2 regions of the Lysinibacillus sp. UGB7 genome follow, and region 1 is predicted to be linked to the other one. Evidence: riboswitches for the same ligand, from Rfam matches in the RefSeq annotation. Region 1 holds a riboswitch; the other holds the start of a gene.

Region 1 (3,428 bases):
ACCGTATTTCGGTCACTTTTTCAGAAATCTCACCAAAAGTAAAATCATCACGAACATGCAGCGTGCCTTGTAATGCTTTAATAAATGTTAAGCGCTGTTGCCCGTCATGGCGAATTTTAAATACCTCACCTTGAAACGGTTCGTCTTTTTTATATTTAGTCTCAGTGAGAAGGGAAAGTTGCATCAAAAATTCCTTGATGCCAATATCTTTTAAGGCAGACCCGAAAAAGCAAGGGAAGGCTAGCTCTTCCTTGATCATTGTTTGCAAACGGGTTAGACAAGTATGGTTCTCTAGCGTTTCAGCGAGAAAAGCATCGAGTAACTGTTCATCTCGCTCAGCAAGCCACTCCTTCATTTGACTCGATATAGAGTCAGTGCGGAGCGGTTCATTTATTAACAAAACATCAGCAGAAAATTCCTTTTGAAGCTGTTTCTTTACTGCTTCGACATCGGCCCCTTCACGATCGATTTTGTTGATAAAGAACAACGTTGGTACATGATACTGGCGTAGTAGCTGCCACACTGTTTCGGTATGGCCCTGTACGCCTTCGACTGCACTAACGACAAGAACGGCATAGTCCATGACACGTATCGCACGTTCCATTTCAGGAGAGAAATCCACATGCCCGGGCGTATCAATAAGCGTATATGTTTCATTGCCAACTTGCATGCGTGCTTGCTCAGCAAATATAGTAATGCCACGTGCACGTTCAATCGCATGATTATCTAAAAAAGTATCCTGGTGATCGACACGTCCGCGAGCTTGAATACTATTCGTATGATAAAGTAACTGCTCAGAGAATGTCGTTTTCCCTGCATCCACGTGAGCGAGTACGCCAATTGTTTTATACATAAAAATCCTCATTTCCATCGTACATTTCTCTTTATTGTAACAGAATTCACATAAAAAGATTTCGTGTGAAATAGTTAGTGTTTATGTTTAAATAGTGCTAGGTTATTAATCATTTTTATTATTGGATATTTTTGTGTGATTGCTATCAAATTTCACTTCTGCTAGTCTTTCAAGTAGAAATAAAATACATATTGGTGCAAATGGCTTTAGGTCATTTGCTTAAAAGGGAAATCGGTGCAAATCCGATGCTGTCCCGCAACTGTAAATGGGGAGTCTAGACTACATCCACTGTAGGAAACTATGGAAAGGAGTAGATGATGAGCCTAAGCCAGGATACCTGCCAATACATACATAATTTACTTCAGGCCACGAGGATGGCTGTAGTGACTGGTTGGAGAACCTGGATTAATTCACTATGATACCCTCTTGGAAACAAGGGGATTTTTTATGCCCTTTTTTAACGAATTGACGTCATAAGTCGTTATATTTGGGCTGAATGTTACTAGATTCAGTCAATAGAATATAGGTAGCAAAGAAGTCTTTGATTTCTTACTATACAGATTACATAACAAAGGGGAAAACAGACATGAACAAGTGGAAAGGCATATGGCTTATTCTTGTTATTGCGATGTTAAGCATTTTAGGTGCTTGCAACAGTAAGGATGAACAAGAATTAGCTGCGCAAAGTGAAAAGGTAGAACCAGCACAAGCTGAAACTACGGAAATAACGATGGAAAATAATGATACGAGGCAAGTTTATACAGAAGCGCCAAAAAAGGCGATTAGCTTAAATCAGCATGTCACAGAGATCATGCTGGCTCTAGGCCTAGAAGATTCAATGGTAGGTACAGCTTATTTAGATGACAAAATTTATGAGCCGTTACAAGCTGCATATGATAAAGTACCAGTTTTAGCTGAACAGTATCCATCGAAAGAACAAATAATTGATACAGAAGCTGATTTTTTATATGCAGGATGGAAAAGTGGTTTTAGTGAGAAGGGCGTTGGAACACCAGAAGAATTAGAGGCACTTGGTATCCACACATATTTACATACATCTTCTAGTATTACGAATCCAACGCTGGACGATATTTTCACCGATATTCGTAATATCGCATCCATTTTTCGAGTAGTGGATCGTGGGGAAGCTTTAATTGAGCAGATGACGAAAGAGGTAGAGTCTGTACGAGAAAAGCTACCACAAGATAAGGAAGCGCTACGAGTTCTTGTTTATGATAGTGGGGAAAAGGAAGTCTTTACAGCTGCACAAAACTTTATGAATGAGCTTGTTACAGTTGCCGGTGGTCACAATATCTTTGGCGATGTGGAATCAGGTTGGACAACTGTATCAAAAGAAGATGCAGTAGAACGTAATCCTGAAGTTATTGTTGTCATTGATTACGGTGCTACAACAGCCGAGGAAAAAATCAACTTTCTAAAAAATGATCCAGCGTTAAAAGAAACTGCAGCCGTAACTAATGAGCGCTTTGTTATTTTACCGCTATCAGCAGCATCAGAAGGGGTACGTGCAGCAGAGGCGATTCAAATTTTAGCGCAAGGATTCTATCCGGAGAATTTTTAACTCTTAAGCACAAAAGAAAATGAAATCCAAAAAGTAAATTTGTAATTAAAATGGGCTAGCAATTTGCTAGCTCTTTTTCATAGGGGGAGAGATTGGTGAACGCATTTCGTAATAATATTCCTGAAAAAACATTTGCAACACTCAATGCCAATGGAGAATTTGCACGTCTAGCCGTGAGTCCTGGTATGATTAATAAACACTATACGCCAGCCCAATTTCAAAAAATTGCGGAAGTTGTTGGTGAGGGTGGGGCCATTAAATATTCTGCATCGTACAGTATCCTTTTATCTGTACCTACGAATGGTGTGGAGCAAGCGATTAAGACATTACAACAAGCTGGCTTGTATATAGCAAAACAAGGTTCAATTGTTGCGATGAAGGCCTGTGATTTTTGCGATGGCGATAAAATGGAGGCCGCTGCGATTACAGAACAATTATACATTGCATTGGAAGGTTTAGAAGTTCCGAAAAGGTTACGATTAAATGTCAACGGTTGTGCATCCGCCTGCTATAATGCGATATATGATGATATTGGACTTGTTTATCAGAAGGACAGCTTTGACATCTATTTAGGTGCAGTTCCAATGGGTGTTCATGCACAAGCGGGTACATTATTTGCCAAACGTGTGTCGATTCAACATATAGAAGTCTTGCTTCATCAAATTATCACCCTATATAAAGACTATGCGCGTCCAGAAGAGCCGTTTTATAAATTTTACCGTAGAACAAATACCGCTGCATTTTGGCAACATCTAAAAAACGGGTGACTCGAAAAGAGCCACCCGTTTTTTTAGTTTAGTTTTTGAATAAAAACAACCTTTAAATAATTGAACTCAGGAAATTCACGAGGTACGCGGAAGTCCTTTGGTAGGCCGAATTCTTCAACAATTTTATAGCGAGTATTTGTTTCCTTGAATGCTTGGTCAATAAAACCTCTAAACTTTTTTATGCCAAAGCTTGCGTTATTCGTTGACGCCACTATAATGCCATTTT
Region 2 (3,428 bases), on a different contig from region 1:
GCTTGAAAGGGAAACCATGGTTAGGTATGTATGTTTTCACAAATTGCACTTCAATTTGCCCGCCAATGTCGTTTAATATGACACAGGTACAAGAAAAGCTGAAAGAAAAAGGTGTAGAAGATTATAATATAGTTGCTTTTTCAATTGACCCAGAAGTGGATACGCCCGAAGTATTAGCAGATTATTTAGCACATTATAATGTGCCAGATGAGTCGAAATGGAATCTTCTTACAGGTTATGCACAGTCATATATTGAGCAATTTGCCCAAAAATCAACGAAAATATGGGTGAAGGATGATCCGAACAGCGACCAAGTTATCCATGGATCTCAATTTTTCTTAGTGGATAAAGATGGCGTTCTCGTGAAAATGTATAACGGTTATTCTGAGGATGAAGATGTACCAATCGATACAATCGCTGGGGATATCGAAACATATATTGAAGAAAACTTATAACAGAAAGCTAGTGCTATTGTAAAGTAGCACTAGCTTTTTTTGTACGCGCTAAAGGAAATTTAGTGTTTCGTGGATAATCTGATGACTTCCGCGTGGTATTCGTTGTCGAAAGTGACCTATAAAAATGAGTAACTGGAAAAGGTGTTCCGCTAAAAGGTTGAGTGGGAAATTTTCCTGAAATCGCATTCTGCTTCATTCGTCCTTCGTTTATAATTGTAGAGGTAAGAGCAACGTTACAGTTTAAGGCGAAGGGGAGATGTTGTTGTATGACTATGGGTGAAACATATTTAAAAGTTGTACTCGAAAGATTTACACGTGTCAAAGTGGATGGCGATAAAACACTCGCACAATTAAACAATGAGCAATTGCATTGGGCTTTTAATGAAGATTCGAATAGCATTGCCGTCATTGTCAAACATGTTAGTGGGAATATGATTTCCAGATGGACGGATTTTTTAACAACGGATGGTGAGAAAACTACAAGGAATCGTGATGATGAATTTAATGATAGTTTGGACTCAAAAGAAGTGATATTAGCGACGTGGGAAAAAGGCTGGCAAGTGTTTCTGGATGCACTACAGGGGGTAACAGAAGCTGATTTATTAAGGTCAGTGACGATTAGAGGACAGCAACATACGGTCATAGATGCCATTGAAAGACAAATGGCACATTACGCTTCACATGTTGGTCAAATTGTCTATATTGCTAAGCAAATTAAGGGCGACGAATGGAAAACGTTAAGTATTCCACGAGGACAATCTCAAGCTTTCACAGATGCGATGTTGAAAGAACATCAAAAATAGCAAGGAGCCGCCTCACGGGAGTGTTGGCGGCTTTTTTCAAAAATAATAATCAAAACTTCAAAACTTTATTATATTCAGAAAATAAAATTGACGACGGAAATTGAGCATGTTATGTTTATTACTAATTTAATATCTAACATTACAAGTTTGTGTGAAGAATATCCACATGATTAAAAGGAAAATGGGTGTAAATCCCATGCTGTCCCGCAGCTGTAAATGAGGAGTTTAGTTTCAAGTATTACTGAGTATGCTTTTATAATGTACTTGGGAAGGTGAAGCAAGATGACGATTCATAAGCCAGTATGCCTGCTTGTAATAAGATTCATTGGAGATCTACGAAAGATAGGGAGATGGATGGAGAGCCTTTTTATAGCGAGTTTTTCTGTCCTTATTCTACTGGAATAAGGTTTTTTTTATGCCTTTTTCTATCTGGAGATAATGTATTCTTGAAGGTGGTGTAAATGAAGGAAAACCAATTATATGATGTTTGGTGGAAGGAGCCAAATGGCGGCGAAGCAACAATGGAAGAAGAGCATGGGCTTTGACATTGGGAAAAAGTACTGGAGATGATACTTGAGAGCGACTTAACGAACAAGTCGATATTAGATTTTGGCTGTAATCAAGGGGGAGTTTTAAGATATTTGTATCGGGAACGACCTTTTGCTCAAGTGATTTAGCGATCGATTCCATAGCTGTTGCCAATGCTCGTAAAGCCGATTTGCCCCTTAGCTATTTTGCTACAACGAGTATTGCACAATTCTCACAAAAATTTAATATTGCCACCAGCATATCCGTTATTTATTTAATAAGCGATTTAGCAGCACATGCAAAAGAAATAAAAGCAGCCTTAAAGCCAGAGGGTGTCTATATTGCAACATTTTCAGACTATCGGAACAATCCGAGTATGAAAAATATTGAGAAAATCATTCGTCAATTTGGCACGACTAAAATGAATTTACATATGTTAGATGACATCGCATCCGCATTTTTTGCCGAAGGGTTTGATGTGGAAGTAAGGCGCATGTTACCAAGCGGGTATATCCCACTCGATAAAAATGAGCGATGGTTTTTAACAACAGAGGATCGGCTACATTTCGAATATGAAGAAGCTTTTATGTTTCGCATGGTAGCACCAAGAAAATAGATTGGGAGCAATGATTATGAGTATAAAAAAGAATATATACCCATTGATGTTAGCGCTGATTATGATCGTATTAGTAGGCTGTTCTAGTGCTAATGATAGTGATGGGAAAACACAAAATGCCACAAAAAATGATGACAAGATGTTGACCATCGGATGGCCTTTAGATATAGGGCCATTAAATCCACATACTTATTTACCGAACCAAATGACTGCGCAGGTAATGGTCTATGAATCATTAGTGGAATATAACGATGATGGGACAGTCTCTCCAAAATTAGCGGAAAGCTGGGATATTTCAGAAGATAAAACAGCGTATGTATTTCATCTAAGAAAAGATGTAAAATATTCAGATGGAACTGCATTTAATGCTGATAATGTGATTCGCAATTTTGATGCTGTTTTAGCAAATCGAGACATGCATTCTTGGATGGGGATGGTCAACCACATTAAAGAAGTTGTCAAAGAGGATGATTTTACAGTCCGTCTACAGTTAGATGAACCCTATTATCCAGTGTTAAATGAATTGGCCTTTGTTCGTCCGTTCCGTTTTTTAGGGGATAATGGATTTCCAAAAAAGGACGCTACATATGAAAGCATACAAGCACCTGTTGGAACAGGTCCATGGGTGTTAACAGATTATAAAAAGGATGAATATGCGCTTTTTAGTCGCAACGAAAATTATTGGGGTGAAAAGCCGTTGGTAGATCAAGTGAAGGTGAAAATTATTCCTGATTCTGAATCTATCTCACTTGCCTTTGAAAATGAAGAATTAGACTTAATCTATGGTCGCGGTATTATTAGTTTAGATAACTATTCTTTCTTGAAAGATAGCGGCAAATATAATACGGCTATTTCAGAGCCACTATCAACACGTGCTTTATTATTCAACACACAATCTGGCCCTTTAGCAGAATTAAATGTGCGCCAAGCCATACAATATGCGATTGATAAAGAGCAAATGGTTGAAAGCATTACACATGGTACAGAAAAAGTAGCAAGTACATTATTTTGGGATGCGATTCCGTA

Evidence for each region. Region 1 has a riboswitch for cobalamin ahead of ACOMCU_RS12065 (ABC transporter substrate-binding protein). Riboswitches for the same ligand answer to the same signal wherever they lie in the genome.
Region 2: another riboswitch for cobalamin. It lies ahead of ACOMCU_RS09010 (hypothetical protein); the one in region 1 lies ahead of ACOMCU_RS12065 (ABC transporter substrate-binding protein).

Annotation. Positions count from the first base shown of each region.
Region 1 covers NZ_JBMGUV010000011.1:96,511-99,938, reverse strand. Annotated here, with positions in the region: partial or broken gene ACOMCU_RS12070 (GTP-binding protein) at 1-853, opposite strand, end outside; cobalamin riboswitch at 1,029-1,213, shown strand; gene ACOMCU_RS12065 (ABC transporter substrate-binding protein) at 1,440-2,435, shown strand; gene ACOMCU_RS12060 (precorrin-3B methylase) at 2,531-3,202, shown strand; gene ACOMCU_RS12055 (class I SAM-dependent rRNA methyltransferase) at 3,226-3,428, opposite strand, start outside.
Region 2 covers NZ_JBMGUV010000007.1:182,146-185,573, forward strand. Annotated here, with positions in the region: gene ACOMCU_RS09000 (SCO family protein) at 1-455, shown strand, start outside; gene ACOMCU_RS09005 (DUF1572 family protein) at 722-1,258, shown strand; cobalamin riboswitch at 1,385-1,587, shown strand; gene ACOMCU_RS09010 (hypothetical protein) at 1,977-2,402, shown strand; gene nikA (nickel ABC transporter substrate-binding protein) at 2,419-3,428, shown strand, end outside.